Regions from separate parts of the Sediminicurvatus halobius genome, predicted to be linked through region 2. Evidence: predicted binding sites of a transcription regulator. Region 2 holds the regulator's gene; the other holds the start of a gene.
The links. Region 2 encodes sigma-54, which starts transcription at its own class of promoters, with help from an activator protein. Its sites were predicted from a motif close to TGGCANGNTNCNTGCTT; they were not measured.
Positions count from the first base shown of each region.

Region 1: glnL (nitrogen regulation protein NR(II)) is a predicted target of sigma-54. The motif match lies at 5,495-5,511, and genes of this name have one in related genera.

Region 1 covers NZ_CP086615.1:8,752-20,136, reverse strand. The annotation lists gene LMH63_RS00080 (uroporphyrinogen-III synthase) at 1-584, shown strand, start outside; gene LMH63_RS00075 (uroporphyrinogen-III C-methyltransferase) at 581-1,771, shown strand; gene LMH63_RS00070 (heme biosynthesis protein HemY) at 1,778-3,007, shown strand; gene ntrC (nitrogen regulation protein NR(I)) at 3,031-4,428, opposite strand; gene glnL (nitrogen regulation protein NR(II)) at 4,415-5,479, opposite strand; gene LMH63_RS00055 (DUF4124 domain-containing protein) at 5,724-6,275, opposite strand; gene glnA (glutamate--ammonia ligase) at 6,488-7,903, opposite strand; gene LMH63_RS00045 (hypothetical protein) at 8,325-8,894, opposite strand; gene glyQ (glycine--tRNA ligase subunit alpha) at 9,079-9,975, shown strand; gene glyS (glycine--tRNA ligase subunit beta) at 9,972-11,385, shown strand, end outside.
Region 2 covers NZ_CP086615.1:898,406-909,790, reverse strand. The annotation lists gene mlaE (lipid asymmetry maintenance ABC transporter permease subunit MlaE) at 1-306, opposite strand, end outside; gene LMH63_RS04155 (ABC transporter ATP-binding protein) at 303-1,133, opposite strand; gene LMH63_RS04150 (calcium/sodium antiporter) at 1,378-2,346, shown strand; gene LMH63_RS04145 (KpsF/GutQ family sugar-phosphate isomerase) at 2,364-3,368, shown strand; gene LMH63_RS04140 (KdsC family phosphatase) at 3,368-3,928, shown strand; gene lptC (LPS export ABC transporter periplasmic protein LptC) at 3,921-4,487, shown strand; gene lptA (lipopolysaccharide transport periplasmic protein LptA) at 4,471-4,989, shown strand; gene lptB (LPS export ABC transporter ATP-binding protein) at 4,986-5,726, shown strand; gene LMH63_RS04120 (RNA polymerase factor sigma-54) at 5,874-7,346, shown strand; gene hpf (ribosome hibernation-promoting factor, HPF/YfiA family) at 7,367-7,693, shown strand; gene ptsN (PTS IIA-like nitrogen regulatory protein PtsN) at 7,764-8,234, shown strand; gene LMH63_RS04105 (hypothetical protein) at 8,231-9,049, shown strand; gene rapZ (RNase adapter RapZ) at 9,053-9,910, shown strand; gene LMH63_RS04095 (PTS sugar transporter subunit IIA) at 9,907-10,326, shown strand; gene LMH63_RS04090 (HPr family phosphocarrier protein) at 10,316-10,603, shown strand; gene mgtE (magnesium transporter) at 11,001-11,385, shown strand, end outside.

The DNA of each region.
Region 1 (11,385 bases), 890 kb from region 2:
CCGCCGCGGACTGGGCCGTGTTCACCAGCCCCAACGCCGTCCGCTACGGTCTGCCGTGGCTGGCGAGACTGCCCTCGCGGGTGGCGGCGGTCGGCCCGGGCACGGCTGCCGCGCTGGCGGCGGCAGGCTGTCCGGTCACCGTTGCCCCCGCCCGCGGGGGCGGTGCCGACGACCTGCTGGCCGAGCCCGGGTTCGCGCCGGCGCCAGGCGAGACCGTGCTTGTGCTGCGCGGCGAGGGCGGCCGGCGGCGACTGCAGGCGGCGCTCGCCGCGCGCGGCGTCCGCGTGGGCGAGGCGGTGGTCTATCGGCGGGTGCTGCCGCCGGCCCCGGCGGCGCCGGACTGGCAGGATCGGGAACGGGCGTTCACAATCGTGACCAGTGTGACGGGACTCGAGAACCTCCTGCGGCTGACCGACGAGGGGGCCCGCCCGCTGCTGATGGCGAGCCGGGTGGTCGCGGTGAGCGCGCGCGTGGCGGCCGCCGCGCGCGCCGCGGGGTTCTCCGAGCCCGTGCTGGCGGAAGGTGCGGACGACGCGGCCGTGGTGGCCGCCGTGGTCGGCGCCGCCACAGGGAGTGAGCGATGAGCGAGAAGAACGACGGCAGGCCAGGCCAGGACACTCCGCCTTCCGGGGAAAGCTCCGCCGACCAGCGCGCTCCCGAAGGCACCGAGGAGACCGCGGGGCCGCCGGTGCCGCCGCCCGCGCCGGAGCCCGAGGCCGAGGCTTCCGAGCCGCCGCGCGGCATCGTCGCCGCCCTGGCGCTGGTGCTGGTACTGCTGCTCCTGGTGCTCGGGGCCGGCGCCGCCTACTGGTTCCAGCAGCGCCTCCAGGCGCTGGAGGCGGGCCAGCAGGGCGTGGTCACCGAACAGACCCTGACCGAGCGCAGCGAGGCCCTGGAGCAGCGTATCGCGGAGCTCGGCGGCCGCGTCAGCAACCTCAGCGAGCGCCTGGACTCCCGCCTGCAGGGCATCGCCGAGCTGCGCGCCCGGGTGGACAGCGAGGCGGATGCCCGCACCGCCCTGGCGGACCGGGTGGACCAGCTCTTCCGGCGCATGGAGTCCTCGCGCAGCGACTGGCGCCACGCCGAGGCGGCCTATCTCGCCGGCATCGCCGACTACCGCGCGCGGCTGCTGGGCGACGTCGACGGCGCCCTCGAGGCGCTGGAGGCCGCGGATCAGCTCCTGGCCGGCCTCGGCGGGGAGGGGGTGGATGCCCGCCAGGGCGTCGCCGCCGCCATCGATCAGCTCCTGGAGGCCGAAGAGCCCGATCTCGGGCGCATCAGCGACGGGATCAGCGCCGTCAGTCAGCAGCTCTCGGACCTGCCCCTTGCCGCCGACGTCGACCGCTTCGCCCCCACCCCGGACGCGGCGGACGAGGCCGCCGGCGAGGGCGACGCGGCGGCAGCGGATGAAGGCTGGCGGGCGCGGCTGCGGCGGGCCTGGGAGGAGCTGCGTGAGGGGCTTTCAGGCCTGGTCACCGTCAGCCGGGACCGTCAGGTGCAGCCGCTGCCGAGCCCGGAGACCCGCTTCCTGCTGGAGCAGAACCTGAGCCTGCAGCTCGAGTCCGCCCGTCTGGCGGCGCTGCGGGGCAATCCGGAGCCGTACCGGGCGGCGCTGGAGCGGGTGGACCGCTGGGTCGAGGCCTATTTCGACACCGCGGACCCGGCCGTGGGCACCCTGCGCGAGCGCCTCGCGGAGCTTCGCGAGGCCAACGTGACGGCGGACATCCCGGATGTCCGCGATGCCCTGGCACCGGTGCGGAACTGGGAGTAGGGCACGATGCGGAAGCTCTTTCTCGCCCTGCTCCTGCTCCTGGCCAGTGTCGCGGCCGCCCTCTGGTTCCGTGGCCAGGACGGCTTCCTGATCCTGCGCATCGGCGAGCTGGCGATTCAGACCAGCCTGTTCGTCGCCGTGGGTGCGGTGGTCGCGGCCTGGATCGCGCTGACGCTCGCCGTCGGCCTGGTGCGCCGGCTCTGGCGCACGCCGCGCGGGGTGCGCCGTGCCTGGCGTGAGCGGCGTAGCCAGCGCGCCCTCCGCCGCCTCAACAGCGGCCTGCTGCAGCTCGCCGAGGGCCGCTACAAGGAGGCCGAGCGTACCCTGGCGCCAGCGGCGCAGGACTCGGACCTGCCGCTGTTTCACTACCTCCTGGCCGCCATTGCCGCCCAGCGCGAGGGCGACTGGGTCCTGCGCGACCGCTACCTGGCGGAGGCGGACCAGGCCGACAGCCGTGCCCGCCTGGCCGTGGGCCTGCTGCAGGCGCAGCTGCAGGTGGAGGCCGAGCAGTGGGAGCAGGCCCTGGCCACGCTGGCCTGGGCCCGGGAACGCGCCCCCGGCAACCGTCGTGCGCTGGCGCTGTTCGCCCGCTGCCTGCAGGCGGTGCGGGATCACCAGCGCCTCGGCGAGCTGCTGCCGGAGCTGCGCCGCCAGCGCGCCCTGCCCGACGCCGAGCTGAACACCCTGGAGCAGGAGCAGTTCGAGGGCCGCCTGCGGTCCTTCGGCCCGGAAGTGGGGGCGGACGAGATCACTCAGGTCTGGGACGAGCTGCCCCGCGCGCGCCAGCGCGATCCGGCCCTGCGCGCCGCCTATGCGCGGGCGCTGATGCGCGCCGACTGCCACGCCACCGCCGAGCAGCTCCTGCGCGGCTGGCTGCGGGAGAGCTGGGACGAGCGACTGGTGGCGGCCTACGGCGAGCTCGCGGTAGACCCGCCGGAGCGGGCGTTCGAGCAGATCGAGGGCTGGCTGAATCAGCATCCGGAGGACCCGGCGCTGCTCTTCGCCGCCGCCCGTCAGGCCGCCCGCTGCGAGCTCTGGGGCCGGGCGCGCAGCTACCTCGAGGCGGCCGCCTCGCGCACGGGTCATGCGGAGGTCCATCGCATGCTGGCCGAGCTCTACGAGCGCCTCGGCGAGACCGAACGGGCGCGCCGTGCCTACCGCCGGGCCATCGGCCTCGACCCCGGACGCAACAGCCTGCCGCCCATCGAGCTGCCGGCAGACCTCAGTCAGGCCTGACGACAGCACCCCGCGAGGGTGGGCTAGAGATCCATGCGCAGATCCTTGATCTTGCGCGTCAGGGTGTTGCGCCCCCAGCCGAGCAGCCGCGCCGCGTCCTGGCGCCGGCCGCCGGTGCGGCGCAGGGCCGCCTCGATAAGGATGCGCTCGAGACGGGTCTGCGCCTCGCCCAGGGCGCCGGCGCTGAGGTCCGCCGCCTGCTGATCGGCCCAGCGCGAGAGTGCGCTTTCCCAGTCCACCGGGGCCTCGCCGCCCGTGCTCGGCGTGGCGAGCTCCGGAGGCAGATCCTCCATCTGCACCTCACGCCCGCTTGCCATCACCGTAAGCCAGCGGCAGGTGTTCTCCAGCTCGCGCACGTTGCCCTGCCAGGGCAGCTGCTGGAAGTAGCGCTCAACCGCCGGGGTCAGCTTCTTCGGCTCGACGTTGAGCTCACGCGCGGCCCGGCGCAGAAAATGATCCGCCAGCGCCGGCACGTCGGCCGCCCGCTCCCGCAGGGCCGGCACGTGAATGCGGATGACGTTGAGCCGGTGGAACAGGTCCTCGCGGAAGCGGCCGTCCTCCACCAGGCGTTCCAGGTTCTGGTGCGTCGCGGCGATGATGCGCACATCCACCCGCATCGGTGTATGGGCGCCCACGCGGTAGAACTCGCCGTCCGCGAGCACCCGCAGCAGGCGGGTCTGCAGCTCCGCCGGCATGTCCCCGATCTCGTCCAGGAACAGCGTGCCGCCGTCGGCCTGCTCGAAACGCCCGCGCCGGACCTGGTGGGCGCCGGTGAAGGCCCCTTTCTCGTGGCCGAAGAGCTCGGACTCCATCAGGTCCCGCGGGATCGCCGCCATGTTGAGGGCGATGAACGGATGATCCGAGCGCGGGCTGTGCCGGTGCAGGGCCCGGGCCACCAGCTCCTTGCCGGTACCGGACTCGCCGTTGATGAGCACGGTGATGTTGGAGCGCGACAGCCGGCCGATGGCACGAAATACCTCCTGCATCGCCGGCGCCTCGCCGATGATCTCCGGCAGGTTCTCGCGGTCCGCCCGCGGCGGCGCGCTGGCCCGGGCTGCGGCAGCGGCCCGCCGCACCAGGTCCACCGCCTCCTCGACGTCGAAAGGCTTCGGCAGGTACTCGAAAGCACCGCCCTCGTAGGCGGAGACCGCGGCATCCAGGTCCGAGTGGGCGGTGATGACGATCACCGGCAGATCGGGCATCTGCTCGTGCAGCCGCTGCATGAGCGTGAGGCCGTCCAGACGGGGCATACGGATGTCGGTGATGAGCACGTCCGGGCGCTCGCGCTCGAACGCGGTCAACGCCTCGTCGCCGGTCTCGAACGGCACCGCATGCATGCCGTCCCGCTCCAGCGCCTTCTTCAGCACCCAGCGGATGGAGCGGTCGTCGTCGACGATCCAGACGCGTTCAGCCTCCGACATCAGGGTCCTCCATGGGCAGCCAGACGGTGAATACCGTGCAGCCCGGCTCGCTGCTGCACTCGATCAGGCCGCCATGCTGGTTGACCAGGGTCTGGGCGATGGGCAGGCCGATGCCGCTGCCCTCCGGGCGGCCCGTCACCATCGGGTAGAAGATGCGGTCCAGCAGCTCCGGGGCGATGCCCGGGCCGTCGTCGATGACGTCGATCCGCGCCACCAGGCGATGCTGCACCTCGCCGATGGTGAAGCGCCGCTGGGTACGGGTCTGCAGGCGGATGCGCCCGGCGTCACCCACCGCCTGCAGGGCGTTGCGCACCAGGTTGAGCACCGCCTGGATGAGCTGGTCCGGCGCCGCCGGCAGGGGTGGGATGCTGGGGTCGTAGTCGCGCTGAATCTCCACCCCCGCCGGGGCCTCCGCCTCGGCGAGGTGGCGCACCCGCTCCAGCACCTCGTGGATGTTCGTCGGCCGCTTCTCCGGCCGGGCGTCCGGCCCCAGCAGGCCGTTCACCAGCGCCCGCAGGCGGTCGGCCTCGCTGATGATGATCTGCGTGTACTCGCGCTGCTCGGCGTCGCCGAGCTCGCTCTCGAGCAGCTGGGCGGCGCCGCGCAGCCCGCCCAGCGGGTTCTTGATCTCGTGGGCGAGGCCGCGGATGAGCTGGCGGATGGCCTGGTTCTGTGCGATGAGGCGGTTCTCGCGGGAGATGCGCAGATGCCGGTCCAGCTGCTCGAGCTCCAGCAGCAGGCGGTCATCCGCCAGCGGGGTGATGGCGCAGTCCACGGTCACCGTCCTTTCACTGGCCACGGCCAGGCGCACCTCGCGCTCGGTATAGCTCGCCCCGCGGGCCACCGCCTGGGCGATGGCCGGCTCCAGCGCGGCGAATCCCGGCAGCAGCCGCGGCAGCACCGCCCCGGTCGCCTGACGTGCACTCAAATGGAGCAGCGTCTCGGCGGCGGGGTTGAGGAACAGCACCGTGCGCCCTGCATCGAGCAGGACCACCGCCCGCGTCAGGTGCTCGAGGATGTCGCCGTTGGGGGCTCGGGTTCTGGCGTTCATGTCTGCACCGGAAAGCAGCAAGAAGCGCGCCAGTGGGCACGGCGTTGGCGCGATGGTGCCAGCCCGCATCGCTCAGCGATTCGCGGCCGCGGGCGCGGATCCGGGGGCGAGAGCCGGCGTTGCCCTCGGCCCATCACCGCCCATGCCGTCGTCAGACCGGCGATGGGCCGCCGTCGGGATGGCGCCAGTATAGGGCGCGCGCCCGACCTAATGCACCAGAATAGTGCAGACCCTCTGGCTGGTCTCAGTTGCCCTGCCGGCTTGGCAGATTCACGGAGGGCCGGTGCAGGTAGAAGGTCACCGTTTCGGTGCGTGCGCGCACACGACCGCTGGCATCCGTGACCTCGGCCGCGAGGGTGTGGGGCCCGCGGTCCAGCGGGCCGAGGGTGGCCTGCAGGCTTCGTGACGGCGAGACGTCCGCCGGTGAGCCGTCGAGGAGCAGGCGAATACGGTGCCCCTGACGCAGGGCCGGCTCCAGCGACAGCGAGACCGGCACCTCGCCTGGCGCGCTCTGGATGGTCTGCTCCTCGGTGGGGCTGGCGATGGCGAAGCGCTCGTAGCCCGCGGCCTCGTCGCGGTCATCGTCTTCCTGCCCGCCGTTGGCGGCGCTGGCGCGGGAAGACTGAGGCCGGGGGAGGCGGACGGTGGCGGGCTCCTGCACCTCGATGCGCTCGGCCCCGTCGCGGGGCTCGTCGCTGAAATGCACCACGCCGTCCTCGTCCACCCAGCGGTAGACGTCCGCCAGCGCGGGCGCTGGACTCAGGGCCAGGGCGATCCCCATCAGGCAGACACGCATCGCGTTCACGGCGGGCTCCTCCGGACGGCTTGCGCCACTGTAGCGCCCGCCGCGGGAGCCGCCAATGCCGCTGGCGGAGGGGTTCGATCCGGCCGTCGGCGGGAGGCCGCCGCCAGGCCATGGCTGTAGGTCGTGCGCGGTGGTGTCCACCCCGGGCCGGAAACAGCAAGCCCCCGCAGGGCGGGGGCTTTAGTGCAGAGAGCTGAGGTCGCTCAGACGCTGTAGTAGAGGTCGAATTCCACCGGGTGAGTGGTCATGCGCAGGCGCTGGACCTCCTCGCGCTTGAGCTCCAGGTAGCCATCGATGGCGTCGTCGCTGAAGACGCCGCCGGCCTTGAGGAACTCGCGGTCCTGGTCCAGGGCATCCAGCGCCTCCTCCAGCGAGAAGGCCACCTTCGGGATCTCGGCCTCCTCCTCGGGGGGCAGGTCGTAGAGGTCCTTGTCCATGGCCTCGCCCGGATGGATCTTGTTCTGGATCCCGTCCAGGCCCGCCATCAGCATGGCCGCGAAGCAGAGATAGGGGTTCGCGGTGCTGTCCGGGAAGCGGATCTCGATGCGCCGCGCCTTCGGGTTCGAGATCCAGGGAATGCGCACGGAAGCCGAGCGGTTGCGGGCCGAGTAGGCCAGCAGCACCGGCGCCTCGAAGCCCGGCACCAGGCGCTTGTAGCTGTTGGTGGAGGCATTGGCGAAGGCGTTGATGGCACGGGCGTGCTTGATGATGCCGCCGATGTAGAACAGCGCCGTCTCCGAGAGGCCGCCGTACTGGTCACCGGCGAAGAGCATGTCGCCCGTCTTGCCGATGGACTGATGCACGTGCATGCCGCTGCCGTTGTCCCCGACCAGGGGCTTCGGCATGAAGGTGGCGGTCTTGCCGAAGGCGGCAGCGACGTTGTGCACCACGTACTTGAGCGTCTGCACCTCGTCGCACTTCTTCACCAGGGTGTTGAAGGCGACGCCGATCTCGCACTGGCCGGCGGTGGCGACCTCGTGATGGTGCACCTCGGTCGTCAGGCCCATCTCGGTGAGGGCCTCACACATGGCCGAGCGCATGTCGTGGAGGCTGTCCACCGGCGGCACCGGGAAGTAGCCGCCCTTCACACCCGGACGATGACCCATGTTGCCGTCGGGATAGACGCGCTCGGAGTTCCAGTCCGCCTCCTCGGCATCCACCTTGTAGAAGCTGCCGCTCATGTCGGCGCCCCAGCGGACGTCGTCGAACACGAAGAACTCGTTCTCCGGACCGAAATAGGCCACGTCGCCGATGCCGGTGGACTGCAGGTAGGCCTCGGCGCGGCGCGCGATGGAGCGCGGGTCGCGCTCGTAGCCCTGCATGGTGTTCGGCTCGATGATGTCGCAGACCAGGTTCACGGTCGCATCATCGAAGAAGGGATCGAGCACGGCGCTGTCCGGGTCGGGCAGGAGGATCATGTCCGACTCGTTGATGCCCTTCCAGCCGGCGATCGAGGAGCCGTCGAACATCTTGCCGTCGGCGAACATGTCCGCGTCGACCGAATGGGCGGGCACGGTGACGTGCTGCTGCTTGCCCTTGGTATCCGTGAATCGCAGATCAACGAACTTCACGTCGTTGTCTGCGATCAGCTTGAGAACATCATCGGCTGTCTTTGCCATCGGTCGACCTCCAGTGAGAATGCGGTTCGGAAAAGCGCCCCTGTAAGAAGCAGATTCCATGCCAGGAAGGCGCGAATCGGGCATCGGCGGGCTATTGTGGTGCGTCGCGACCGCCAGTCGGTCGCGAGCGCGCCCTGAATTGGTGCAAATACGCGAGCAGTTGCACCAGAATAGGGCAGACACTCTGCGCCTGACCCCGGGACTGTAGCACCGATGCACGAGGTCGCCGCCAGCCCGCTCCGGGGCGCCGGCATTGCGGGCCTGTCTGGCAGGGCCCCTGGTCGGAGCGTTCTGCGAGCGCGAGAGCGCGCGAGGCGCGGCACCGTACGCCGCTGCGCGGCGTTTTGCGGTCGGCGACCGCTCCCGGACAGGCCCGCTGAGACCTGACGATACGTCCGAAACGATTGGTAACGCCCGCCGGTCAGTGCCGGCGGTCGCTGCCGGCAACCAGCGTCGCCCGGGTCACCCGCCGCAGGCGCCGCCGCGCCTCGCCGCTGCCGGTGGCGATGGCCTGATCCGCCGCCTCCAGGGCGTCCACCAGATGGCTCTCGTCGGCCTCTCGGGCAGCCTGCAGGGTATCCGCCAGGGCGACGAAGCCGGCGGCGAGTGCGGCGAGCAGGTCGCTGGCGCTGCCGGCATTGAGCTCGGCCGCCCCGTCGTAAGCGCTGCGGCCAAGGTCGACGAAGTACCCGGGGCCGACCCGGCGCCGCCGGGCCTGCTCCGGGAACAGGCCGGCGAGCAGCAGGCAGCGGTCACCGACCGTCTGCAGGCCCTGTGCGCGCAGCCGCCACGAGGGCTCGTTCAGGGTCTCGAGAAACTCCAGCGCCAGCACGGCGCGGACCAGCTCGGGACAGCGCAGGTAGCGCATGAGCAGGAACACCAGGTAGCTCTCGCGCTCCTCGTCGAGTTCAACGTCGGCCCGCGCGGCCGCCTCGGTGACCAGCCGATGCCAGCTCGCCATGGCCGTCGGCTCGAGTATCAGTGGCGCCATTGAAGGTCTCCTTGCACCCGTCACCCTCCCCTTCTATATAGGCCAGCCGGGCGGGGACAGTGAACCCCGTCGCGCTTCCCTTACATGGCCGGACAGGGGCGGGCTATACTGCGCGGTCCCCCGCCGGGCGCGGCGCGCCGGGCGGACGCAGGCTCCACGCCAACCGGGATCCAGCGGAGAGACGATGACCTTTCAGGAGCTCATTCTCGCCCTGCAGCGCTACTGGGCGGAGCGCGGCTGCGTCGTCATGCAGCCGCTCGACATGGAGGTAGGCGCCGGCACCTTCCATCCGGCGACCTTCCTGCGGGCGGTGGGCCCGGAGCCGTGGCATGCGGCCTACGTTCAGCCCTCGCGGCGCCCCACCGACGGTCGCTACGGCGAGAACCCCAACCGGCTGCAGCACTACTACCAGTTCCAGGTCGTGCTGAAGCCCTCGCCGGCGGACTTCCAGGAGCAGTATCTCGGCTCCCTGGAGGCCCTCGGCATCGACCCGCTGGTGCACGACATCCGCTTCGTGGAGGACAACTGGGAGTCACCCACCCTCGGCGCCTGGGGGCTCGGCTGGGAGGTCTGGCTGAACGGCATGGAGATCACCCAGTTCACCTACTTCCAGCAGGTGGGCGGGCTGGACTGCCGACCGGTGATGGGCGAGATCACCTACGGCCTGGAGCGCATCGCCATGTATCTGCAGGATGTGGAGAGCGTCTACGACCTGATCTGGGCCCGGGGCCCGTCGGGGACCGTGACCTACGGTGACGTCTACCTGCAGAACGAGCGCGAGCAGTCGCGATACAACTTCGAGCAGGCGGACGTGGACAGCCTGTTCCGCTGGTTCGATACCTGCGAGCGCGAGTCCCGGCGCCTGGTGGAGGCGGGCCTGCCGCTGCCCGCCTACGAGCAGGCGCTGAAGGCCTCCCACACGTTCAACCTCCTCGACGCCCGTCACGCCATCTCCGTGACCGAGCGGCAGGGCTACATCCTGCGCGTGCGCACCCTCGCCCGGGGCGTCGCCCAGGCGTACTACGACAGCCGCGAGGCCCTTGGATTTCCGCTCTGCCCCCGGCAGCAGGGGGCGGCATGAGCGCGGGGCAGGCCGCACTGCTGTTCGAGCTCGGTACCGAGGAGCTGCCGCCGGGGGCGCTGACCACCCTGCGCGATGCACTGCAGGCGGAGGTGACCGCGGGCCTGGCCCGGGCCGAGGTCGGCCACGGCGCCGTGCGGGCCTTTGCCGCCCCCAGGCGGCTCGCGCTGCAGCTCGATGCCGTCGCGCTGCGCCAGCCGGATCGGCCGTTCGAGCGGCGCGGGCCGGCGCTGAACGTCGCCTTCGACGAGGCCGGGCAGCCCACCCGTGCGGCCGAGGGCTTCGCCCGCTCCTGCGGCGTTGCGGTGCCGGCGCTGGAGCGGCTGGAGACGGAGCAGGGGGCCTGGCTCGTCCATCGCGGCGTAGAGCCCGGCCAGCCCACCGCGGCGCTGCTGCCCGGCATTATCGAACAGGCGCTGGCCCGGCTGCCGATCCCGAAGCGCATGCGCTGGGGCGATCGTGATGCGGAGTTCGTCCGCCCAGTGCATTGGCTGGTGCTGCTGCTGGGCGACGAGGTCGTCCCGGCCGAGGTGCTCGGAGTCAACAGCGGCCGGCGTAGCCGCGGCCACCGCTTCCATCACCCGCAGCCCCTGGAGATCCCGCGCCCGGAGGCCTACGAGGCGACCCTGCGCGACCCCGGTCACGTCGTTGCCGACTTCGACACCCGCCGCGCGCTGATCGCTGAAGGGGTCAGGGCCGAGGGCGAGCGCATCGGCGGGCACGCGGTGATGGAGGAGACGCTGCTCGACGAGGTCACGGCCCTGGTGGAGTGGCCCGTCGTGCTCTCCGGCAGCTTCGACGAGGACTTCCTGCGGGTGCCGCCGGAGGCGCTCATCTCCAGCATGCAGGGGCACCAGCGCTACTTCCCGGTGCGCGACGCCGAGGGCCGGCTCCTGCCGCGCTTCATCGCGGTCGCGAATATCGACAGCCGCGATCCGCAGCAGATCGTGCGCGGCAACGAGCGCGTCATCCGCCCGCGGCTCGCTGACGCCGCGTTTTTCTGGGATCAGGACCGGCGCCGTCCCCTGGCCGACCGGCTCGAGGGTCTGCGGGAGGTGGTGTTCCAGAAGCGCCTTGGCAGCCTCTACGACAAGAGTGCGCGCGTGGCGGAGCTGGCCGCGGCCTTTGCCAGCGATTTCGGTGCCGATCCGGAGCAGGCCCGGCGCGCCGGCCTGCTCGCCCGGGCCGATCTGCTCACCGAGATGGTGGGGGAGTTCCCCGAGCTGCAGGGCGTCATGGGCCGGTACTATGCCGAGCACGATGGCGAGCCCGATCCGGTGGCCCGGGCTCTGGACGAGATATACCAGCCGCGTTTCTCCGGTGACGCCATCGCGCCGAGCCGGCTTGGGCAGCTGCTCGCGGTGGCGGAGCGGGCGGATACCCTGGCCGGGATCTTCGCCATCGGCAAGG
Region 2 (11,385 bases):
GACCACCGGGCCGAGCTCGCGGGTCAGCGACAGTGCCACCAGCACGCCGAGCGACTGCTCGGCGCCGAAGTCCACCAGGGTGTAGTACCCCTGCAGGCCGAGCACCATGCCGACGAACACCCCGGAGACCACGATAATGAGCAGGGTGAGCACGCCCACCGAGTAAAGCTCGCGCACCAGCAGCCCCGGCCGGCGCAGCAGCTCGCCGCTGCCGGCGAGCACCCGCAGCAGGAACAGCGTGCCGCGCCCGAGCTTGGCGATCACCGCCAGGGTGGCGGCACCGAGGCGCTGGAGGGCGCCGGTCACCGGCCCTCCCCGTCCAGCAGGTCGCTGGCGAAATCCCGCGCCGGGTAGTGGAAGGGCACGGGACCGTCCGGTGCGGCGTCGATGAACTGGCGTACCCAGGGCGAGGCGCTGGCCTCGAGCTCGGCCGGTGTGCCCGATTCGACCACGCGCCCCTCGGAGATGACGTGCACACGGTCGGCGATGGCGAGGGTCTCGCGCACATCGTGGGAGACCACCACGCTGGTCAGGCCGAGGGCATCGTTCAGGCGGCGGATGAGCTGCACCAGCACGCCCATGGAAATCGGGTCCTGGCCGGTGAAGGGCTCGTCATAGAGCATAATCTCGGGATCCAGGGCGAGCGCCCGGGCCAGCGCCACGCGGCGCGCCATGCCGCCGGAGAGCTGGGCCGGATAGAGATCCCGCGCGCCCCGCAGGCCTACGGCCTCCAGCTTCATCAGCACCAGATGGCGGATCAGCACCGGCGGCAGATCGGTGTGCTCACGCAGCGGAAAGGCGACGTTGTCGAAGCAGGTGAGGTCGGTGAACAGCGCCCCGCTCTGGAACAGCACGCCCATGCGCCGTCGCAGACGGTAGAGCGCGCGCCGGGAGAGCTGCGGCACCGACGCCCCCGCCACGCGCACGCTGCCGGCCTGGGGGCGGAGCTGGCCGCCGATGAGCCGCAGCAGCGTGGTCTTGCCGGTTCCGCTCGGGCCCATGATGGCCGTGACTTCGCCACGACGGATGGTGATATCCACGCCGTCGAACAGGCGGCGCCCGCCGCGGCTGAAGACCAGCCCGCGGATATCGATCAGCGCCTCCGGTTGCGCGGGGTCGTCAGCGTTGGCCATGCGTGGTGCAGATCCTGGAGGGCGTTGGCGTCAGGGCGCCGGCAGTATCCGATGCACCGTGCTGCCGGTCAAACGGCCCGCCACGCAGCGCACCGCGGGTTTCCCGTTTCGGGACTCGGGGCGTTTCGGGTTTCGGGTTTAAGGGTTAAGGTTGCGCCGCAACACACCTGATGGGGGCAGAAGGCGGGCAGCGGTCGCGCCTCTTGCCTACGGGCAGCAACCTTCCAAGCCGAAACCAGACATCGTGACCATCTACCTTGTCAGCATCATCGTCGGCCTCGCCGTGCTCACCTGGAGCGCGGACCGCTTCATCGCCGGGGCCTCCGTCACCGCGCGAAGCCTGGGCGTGCCGCCGCTCATCGTCGGCCTCACGGTGGTCGGGATCGGCACCTCGCTGCCGGAGATGCTGGTGTCCACCATGGCGGCGCTGGATGGCAACGCCGGCATCGCCGTCGGCAACGCCATCGGCTCCAACATCGCCAACGTCGGGCTCATCCTCGGCATCACCGCGCTGATCACGCCGCTGACGGTCAGCTCCGGGCTGCTGCGCCGGGAGCTGCCGATGCTGCTGCTGATCACCGCAGTGGTGGCGGTGCTGCTGCTGGATCTGCAGGTGGGCCGCCTGGAGGGTGGCCTGCTGCTGCTCGGCATGCTGGCGGTGGTGGTCTGGATGGGCTGGCAGGCCCAGCGCAGTGACGAGCCGCCGGACGTCATCGGCGCCGAATTCGAGGAGACCATTCCGAGCGACGTCCCCCTGTCCAGGGCGCTGCTCTGGCTGGTGGCGGGGCTGGCCCTGCTGCTCGCGAGCTCGCGCCTGCTGGTGTGGGCGGCGGTCGGGGTGGCCGAGGCCCTTGGCGTGAGCGATCTGGTGATCGGGCTCACCATCGTGGCCGTGGGCACCAGCCTGCCGGAGCTCGCCGCCGGCATCGCCAGCGCCCGCCACGGCGAGCACGACATTGCCATCGGCAACATCATTGGCTCCAATATGTTCAACCTGCTGGCCGTGCTGGGCATCGCCGGCGCCATCGCGCCATTCGCGCTGGAGCGCGTGGCGCTGGTGCGCGACTACAGCATCATGGCGGCGCTGACGGTGCTGTTCGCGGCCATGGCCTTCGGCCTGCGCGGGCCGGGCCGGATCACGCGTATCGAGGGTGGCCTGCTGCTCGCCGCCTTCGCCGGCTACCAGGGCCTGCTGTTCGCCAGCGGACGCTAGCGCGCGAGGAAACCTCAATGTCCCGGACCGCCCGGCAACCCGCGACCCAGCACTCGGACGAGGACCTCTGCCGCCTCGGCCGCGCCGTGATCGAGACCGAGGCGGCCGCGGTGGCGGCACTCGGCGAGCGCATCGGCGCGGACTTCGCCCGCGCCTGCCGGCTGCTGCTCGACTGCCGCGGCCGGGTGGTGGTCATCGGCATGGGCAAGTCCGGGCACATTGGCGGCAAGCTCGCCGCCACCCTGGCGAGCACCGGCACGCCGGCCTTCTTCGTCCATCCCGGCGAGGCGAGCCACGGCGACCTGGGCATGATCACCGCGGAGGACGTGGTCATCGGCCTCTCCAACTCCGGCGAGACCGACGAGATCAACCTCCTGCTGCCCCTGATCAAACGTCTCGCCGTCCCGCTGGTGGCGCTGTCCGGCAACCCCGGCTCTACCCTGGCACGCGCAGCGACGGTGCACCTCGACGTCGGCGTCGCCGAGGAGGCCTGCCCGCTCGGACTCGCCCCCACCTCCAGCACCACGGCGACGCTGGCCATGGGCGACGCCCTCGCCATCGCCCTGCTCGACGCCCGCGGCTTCACCCGCGACGACTTCGCCCTCTCCCACCCGGGCGGGCGCCTCGGCCGGCGGCTGCTGCTGCGCATCGACGACCTCATGCACACCGGTGAGCGCCTGCCCCGGGTCGGCCCGGACACGCTGCTCGGCGAGGCCCTGGTGGAGATGAGCCGCAAGGGTCTGGGCATGACCGCGGTCGTGGACGACGACGACCGGGTGCTCGGCGTGTTCACCGACGGCGATCTGCGCCGGACGCTGGATCACGGCGTCGACGTCCACGGCACGCGGGTGCGCGAGGTGATGACCGCCGGTGGCCGCCAGATCCCACGCCAGAGCCTCGCCGCGGAGGCACTGGAGCTGATGGAGCGCCACCGCATCAACGCCCTGCTGGTCACCGACGACGAGCACCGGCTGATCGGCGCCCTGAACATGCACGACCTGCTGCGCGCGGGCGTCGTCTGATGACGGACGCCTTCCGCGACGCCTATTGCGACGAACCCCCTGCCCCGGTGGTCGCCCGCGCCGCGGGCATCCGCCTGCTGGCGCTGGACGTGGACGGCGTGCTCACCGACGGCAGCGTATTCACCGGTGCCGAGGGCGAGACGCTGAAGCGCTTCCATATCCACGACGGCAAGGGCATCGCCATGCTCCGGGCCGCCGGCGTCGGCGTCGCGGTGCTCACGGCCCGGCGTTCGCCGGCGGTACGCCGGCGTGCCGGGGAGCTCGGCATCGATCCGGTGTGCCAGGGGGTGCGCGACAAGGCCGCCACCCTGGCCGGGATCGCCGCCGACCGCGGTCTGGAGATGACGGCCTGCGCCTGGGTCGGGGATGACCTGGTCGACCTCGCCGCCGCGCGCCTCGCCGGTCTGGCGGTGGCGGTGGCGGACGCCCATCCGCGCCTCGCCCGCGCCTGCCACTGGCAGACCGCCCGCGCCGGTGGCAGGGGCGCCGTCCGCGAGGTCTGCGAGCTGATTCTCGCGGCCCAGGGTCGCCTGCAGCCGAGCCTGGACGCCCATGGCTGAACGCCGCTGGCTGTTCCCCACGGTCGCCACCGGGCTGCTGGCCGCCCTCGCCTGGTGGGGCCTCGCCGAGCGGGAGCCCGCCACCCTGCCCGACGAGGCGGCGGTGGAGGAGCCACGCGCCGCCTACTACGCACGGGACTTCGAGCTGCTGGTCACCAACGCGGCGGGCGCCCCGGACTACCGGATCCGTGCGCCGCAGGGCGCCTATTTCGATGAGGCGGACCGCTGGCGGTTCACCGAGCCACGCTGGCAGGTCTATGGTGACGAGGGCGTTGCCTGGCACGGCCGCGCCGAGCAGGGGCAGAGCTGGCAGGACGGCACCCGGGCAAGCCTGACCGGTGACGTGCGGCTGCGCCGGCCAGGCGCCGACGGCGGCAGCGTCCTGCGCACCGAGCATCTCGACCTGGAGCCGGCGCGGCGCTACGCGGAGACCGACCGCCCCGTCACCATCACCGGGCCCAACTACCGCGTGCAGGGGGTCGGCGCCCGCGCCTGGCTGGAGGAGGAACGCATGCAGCTGCTCTCGCAGGTGGAAGGACGCCATGACCCGGCTCCGTGAGCTAGGCGGGCTGGGCACGCTGGCACTCGCCCTGCTGCTGCTCCCCGCGACGCCGGCCACGGCCCAGGAGCAGGGTCCGGTGCGCCTAAGCGCCGACCGCGCCGAGGTGGACAACCGCAGCGGCACGAGCGTCTACCGCGGCGATGTCGTGCTCACCCGCGGCCCGGCCCGCATCACCGGCGAGGTCATGTGGGTCTACACCAACGAGCAGCGCGAGCTCGAGCGCGTCGAGGTCGAGGGCGAGCCGGCCACCTACCGCCAGCAGCCCGAGGGCGACGGCCAGCTGGTGGAGGCCGAGGCGCCGCGCATGGAGTACTACGCCAGCGGCCCCGAGCGCGTGCTTCTGCTGCAGGGCGGGCGCCTCTGGCAGGGCGAGAACCAGGTGCGCGGCGAGACCATCACCTACTTCGTCGCCGACGAGCGGGTGGAGGCGGAGCGCGGCGCCGATGGCGACGACCGCATCGAGGTGACGGTCTTCCCCGAGCGCGAGGAGGGCGGGTGAGCGCCACCGCGCCGAGCCGCCTGGAGGCCCGCGGCCTCAGCAAGCGCTTCCGCGGCCGGCGCGTGGTAGATGACGTCAGCCTCGATCTCGAGAGCGGCGAGATCGTCGGCCTGCTCGGCCCCAACGGCGCCGGCAAGACCACCAGCTTCTACATGATCGTGGGCCTGATCCCGCTGGACGCCGGCAGCATCCGCCTGGACGACCGCGACCTCACCACCGCCCCGATGCACCAGCGCGCCCGCCTCGGCATCGGCTATCTGCCCCAGGAGGCCTCGGTCTTCCGCAAGCTCTCGGTGGCGGACAACCTGCTCGCCATCCTGGAGACGCGCCCGGGGCTCGATGCCCGCGCGCGGCACCAGCGCATGGAGGCGCTGCTGGAGGAATTCCACGTCGCCCATCTGCGCGACCAGCAGGGCATCAGCCTCTCCGGGGGCGAGCGCCGGCGGGTGGAGATCGCCCGTGCCCTGGCCGCGGAGCCGCGGTTCATCCTGCTCGACGAGCCCTTTGCCGGCGTCGACCCGATCTCGGTGGGGGACATCAAGGCCATCGTGCGCCACCTCGCCGCCCGCGGCATCGGCGTGCTCATCACCGACCACAACGTGCGCGAGACGCTGGGGCTGGTGGATCGCGCCTGCATCCTCGCCGACGGCCGGGTCATCGTTGAAGGCGATGCCGACACGATCCTGACCGACCGCCAGGTGCGAGACGTCTACCTCGGCGAGGATTTCCGGCTGTGAGCGCCCGACCGGCGTTAGCAGGTTTCATGCCGACGGCGTTACCCTGCCGTTTCCGGACAGGGGGAATTGCACTACGATGAAGCACAGCAAAAGGGTGCCGGGGGGGCGCCCGACGCACTCCACTTCCCCGGGTGGCCACTGACGACGATGAAGCAGTCGCTACAGCTCCGACTCGGGCAACAGCTCACCATGACCCCGCAGCTGCAGCAGGCCATCCGGCTGCTGCAGCTGCCGACCCTCGAACTGCGCATGGAGATCCAGCAGGCGCTGGAGTCCAACCTGATGCTCGAGGCCGCGGAGGAAGCGGAGCTCGAGGCGGCCGCGGAGCGCGACGAGGACGGGGCCGAGGCGTCGGAGGCCGCACCGGACCGCACGGAACAGGATCTCGGCGGCGAGGAGCCGGATGCCGCGCGCCTCACCGAGGACCTCCCGGTGGACTCCAGCTGGGAGGACGTCTACGACGGCAGCACCACCTACAGCCACTCCGGTTCCGACGACGAGCGCGACCTCTTCGAGAACCAGTCCGGCGGCGAGGAATCCCTGCGCGACTACCTCATCTGGCAGCTGCAGATGGCTCCGATCTCGCCCCGGGACATGGCCATCGCCGAGGCCATCGTCGACGCCGTGCGCGACGACGGCTACCTCGGCGAGCCGCTGGAGGAGATCGGCGCCGGCCTGCCGCCGGAGCTGGAGGTGGAGCCGGACGACCTGCAGGCGGTGCTGGCCCGGGTGCAGCGGCTGGACCCGGTGGGTGTGGCGGCCCGGGACGTGCGCGAGGCGCTGCTGGTGCAGCTGGACCAGCTGGACCCGGCCACGCCCCATCTGGCGGCGGCCCGCGAGCTCGTGGACCAGCACCTGGAGCTGCTGGTCAGCCGCCAGTTCGCCCAGCTCAAGCGCCGCATGCGGCTCGACCTCGAGACCCTGCAGGCGGCCCTGGCGCTGGTGCAGACCCTGGACCCCCGCCCCGGCGCGCGCTTCAGCACCGAGCGCACCGAGTACGTGGTGCCGGACGTGTTCGTGCGCCGCGTCAACGGCGACTGGCAGGTGGAGGTGAACCCGGACGCCTGCCCGCGGCTGCGGGTGAACAGCTACTACGCCAGCCTGGTGCGCCGGGCCGACAACAGCCGCGACAACAGCCTCATGCGCCAGCACCTGCAGGAGGCGCGATGGCTGATCAAGAGCCTGCGATCGCGCAACGACACCCTGCTCAAGGTGGCGGAGTGCATCGTCGAGCGCCAGCGGGGCTTCCTCGAGCAGGGCGAGGAGGCGATGCAGCCGCTGGTGCTGCGCGAGGTGGCCGAAACCATCGAGATGCACGAGTCCACGGTCTCGCGCATCACCAACCAGAAGTACATGCACACCCCGCGCGGGACCTTCGAGTTCAAGTACTTCTTCTCCAGTCACGTGCAGACCGTGGACGGCGGCGAATGCTCCGCCACGGCGATTCGCGCGCGCATCCGGCGCCTGGTCGCCGACGAGGATCCGGCGAGCCCGCTGAGCGACTCGCGGCTCGCCGAGATCCTGCGCGAAGAGGGCATCAACGTGGCACGCAGGACGGTGGCCAAGTACCGAGAGGCCATGGCCATCGCCTCGTCCACCGAACGCAAGCGGCTGGCCTGAGCGCCAGGAAGGAGGGCCTTATGCAGATCGACGTCACCGGCCACCACGTGGAGATCACCGATGCGCTGCGCGACTATGTCCACGAGAAGTTCCAGCGCCTCGAGCGGCACTTCGACAACGTGGTGGACGTGCACGTGATCCTCACCGTGGAGAAGGTGGCCAAGAAGGCCGAGGCCACACTGGCGCTTAGCGGTGCCAAGCTGTTCGCCGACGCCCTCCAGGAGGACATGTACGCCGCCATCGACGCCCTGGTCGACAAGCTCGATCGCCAGGTGGTCAAGCACAAGGAGAAGCGCACCGACCACCATCGCAGCGAGGGCGCGGTGGGCCAGACACTGGAGCCGTGAGCGCGGGGCGGCCGCCGGGCACCCAAGCGCCCGGCGGCCGCCCCGCCATCATCCGCGACACGGGGTCGACATGAACATCGCCAACCTGCTGGCACCCGAGCGCACCCGCTGCGGGGCCACTGCCACCAGCAAGAAGCGCTGCCTGGAGCTGCTGAGCGAGCTGCTCACGGGCGACGACGCCGATCCGTCGACGCGCGCGGTCTTCGAGAGCCTGATCAGCCGCGAGCGCCTCGGCAGCACGGGGCTCGGCAAGGGCGTGGCGCTGCCCCATGCCCGCGCCCCGGGCATCGATCAGGCCACCGCCGCCCTGCTGCGGCTGGACAAGCCGGTGGACTTCGACGCCATCGACCGCCAGCCGGTGGATCTGCTGTTCGCCCTGCTGGTGCCCGAGCACTCCACCGACGAACACCTGCGCATCCTTGCCCGCCTTGCCGAGATGTTCAGCGACCCGGATCTCTGCGAGCGGTTGCGCACCTGCGGCTCGGAGACCGAGCTCTACGAGACGGTGCTTGCCTGGCAGGACAGCCGCAGCGGCTCATGATCGTGCACCTCGGCATTCCGGCGCTCGCCAGGGCGCTGGCGGGCAGGCACGCGGCCGGCGACGCCACCGCCGGGCTGCCCGTGGCCGTGGGCCGGTGGTTCGGCGACGGTGGCGACTGCCCCGTCCGGCGCCTGCCGGAGGCACCGGACCACCTCCGCCTGCCGCCACTCGCCGGCGGCGCCGCGCCGATCATCCACTCCCCGCTCGGCGATCAGGATCTCTCCCGCCGGCTGGATCGCTGGCTCGCGCGGCATGCCATCGTCACCCTGCCCGGCACCCTGGTGCAGATCGACGGCACCGGCGTGCTGATCCGGGGGGAGGCCGGCAGCGGCAAAAGCGAGACCGCGCTTGCCCTGCTGCAGGGCGGCCAGCGGCTGGTCGCCGACGACGCCGTGACCCTGCAGCCCCGGCCACAGGGCCGGCTGAAAGGCTGCTGCCCGCCCCTGCTCCGGGGCCGGCTCTGCGTGCGGGGCCTCGGACTGCTGGACGCCGAGGCCCAGTTCGGCCCGGCCGCCCGACTTCCCCACAGCGACATCGGGCTCGTGATCGACCTCACCGCCGCGGCCGCCGCCGGCGGGCTGGAGGGGGACTGGGCCCGCACGGGGCTGCTCGGGCGTAGCCTGCCGCGCCTGCGACTGGCACCGGGTCGCCCCCTCGCGAGCCTGGTGACCGCGGCCGTGCATGAGCTGCAGGCCCGCAACCGGCGCGGGAACACCGCCGAGGCCTTCGCTGCCGAACAGTTCACAGCGATCAGGCGGCGGTGCGTGCAGGCACCGCATCCGCTGGTCGCCGCCAGCGACAGGGTGACGGGCTGATCCATGCAGGAGCGGAGACTGGTCATCATCAGCGGGCTCTCGGGGTCCGGCAAGAGCGTCGCCCTCGCCACGCTGGAGGATGCGGGGTTCTACTGCATCGACAACCTTCCGGTGGCGCTGCTCGAGGCCTTCGGCGCACACATCACCGCCGACGGGCAGTCCGGGCGCTACGCCGTGGGTATCGACGCGCGCAACCGCCCGGAGGACCTGGCCCGCTTTCCCGAGATCCTCGCGACCCTGGAGGATCATGGCATCGCCTGCGAGATCGTCTTCCTGGATGCCGCTCACGACACCCTGCTGAAGCGCTTCAGCGAGACCCGCCGGCGGCATCCGCTGAGCGGCCCGGAGGTCCCCCTGGGGGAGGCGATCACCGGCGAGCGGGAGCTGCTCATGCCGCTGCTGGAGCGCGCCGATCTCACGCTCGACACCACCCATACCACGGTGCATCAGCTCCGGGACATCGTCCGCGACCGGCTGGCGCGGGCGCCGCACAGCCTGTCGCTGCTGCTGGAGTCCTTCGGCTACAAGCATGGGACGCCGCCGGACGCGGATTTCGTGTTCGACGCCCGCTGCCTGCCGAACCCCCACTGGCAGCCGGACCTGCGCCCTCTCACCGGGCGCGACCCGGCGGTCGCCGAGTATCTCGGCGCGAGCGAGCTGGTGGGCGACTACCTCGAGCACGTCGGCGCCTTCCTCTCCCACTGGCTGCCGGCCTTCCGCCGGGAGAACCGCAGCTATCTCACCATCGCCATCGGCTGTACCGGCGGCCAGCACCGCTCGGTGTACCTCGCCGAGCATCTGGCGCGCCGGTTCCGCGAGGAAGGCGTCGCCGTCACCGTCCGCCATCGGGAGCTGTCATGAGCGTCGGCGTGCTGCTCGTCACCCACAACCGGCTCGGCGAGGAGCTGCTGCGCACGGCGCGCACCATCCTCGGCGGCCACCCGCTCGCCACGGGCACGCTGGGGGTGCCCCAGGACAGCGACCCGTCGGCGGCGCTGCAGCGCGGCCTTACCCTCCTCGGCCAGCTCGACGACGGCGACGGCGCCCTGATCCTCACCGACGCCTTCGGCTCGACACCGAGCAACGTCGCCGTGCGCCTCGGCCAGCAGGCCGGCGCGCCGGTGATCTCCGGGGTCAACCTGCCCATGCTCCTGCGCGTGCTGAACTACCCGCAGCTGCCGCTGGAGGAGCTGCGCGCCAAGGCCCTCTCCGGCGGGCGCGACGGCATCCTGCTGGTGGAGCCTTCGCCGCTGCTCAGGCAGGACCATGGGGGCTGAATCCGCGCCCGTGCGACGGCGGCTCACCATCGTCAACCGCCTCGGTCTGCATGCCCGCGCCGCGGCGCGCTTCGTGGCCGTGGCCGCCGAGTACCAGGCCAGCGTGCATGTGGAGCTGGACGGCCGGCGGGTCAACGGCAAGAGCATCATGGGCCTGATGATGCTCGCCGCCGGCCGCGGTACCGAGCTGCTGGTGGAGGCCGAGGGCGAGGACGCACCCGAGGCCCTGGACGCCCTCGAGGCGCTCGTCGCCGATCGCTTCGGTGAGGACGTCTGACCGCTTTCGTTGCGACCGCCGGATTAAACACAACGACACAACGGGCACAACGGTTCACAACGCAGAGCAATCTGTTCGTTGTGCATCGTTGTGATCATTGTGTCGTTGTGTTGAATGCCTTGCGCCCGGAGATGACCGCAAAGCCGCCAAGGGCGCAAAGGAAGACGCCAAGAGGGTCGTTCCGGGGGGCGCTTGGCAGCGGCTGACCTCGCCGCCCGCTGGCAGACCATCCGCCATTCCCGCCTTCGCGTCCTTTGCGCCTTTGCGGTTCTGCCTTTAATCCTGCCGAGCTGGATGCCCGCGCCGCACTCGCCAAGGCGGCCGTGTGCCCGGACAATGGGGCACCGTTCATCCCCTGGCAGCGCAACCGCCCGGGGCGCAGAAGGAGTAGCACCCCATGGCCGAGGAAGCCGTCGAGGAGAAGCCGGCCAACCTGGTCGAGGCCGTCTCCGAGCTGCTGGAGAGCGGCACGGTGCAGCAGGCGCGGCGCATGCTGAACGCGCTGCATCCGGCCGAGATCGCCCATCTGCTCGAGTCCTTCCCCGCTGCCGAGCGCAAGCTGCTCTGGGAGCTGGTGGACGAGGAGAACGACGGCGAGGTGCTGCTGCACGTCAACGACGAGGTGCGCAGCGGCCTGATCGAGGAGATGGACGACGAGGAGCTGCTCGCCGCCACCTCCGGCATGGACATGGACGACCTCGCCGACTTCCTCCAGGACCTGCCGGCGACCCTGACCGGGGAAGTCCTGCGGTCCATGGACAAGCAGAACCGGCAGCGCCTCG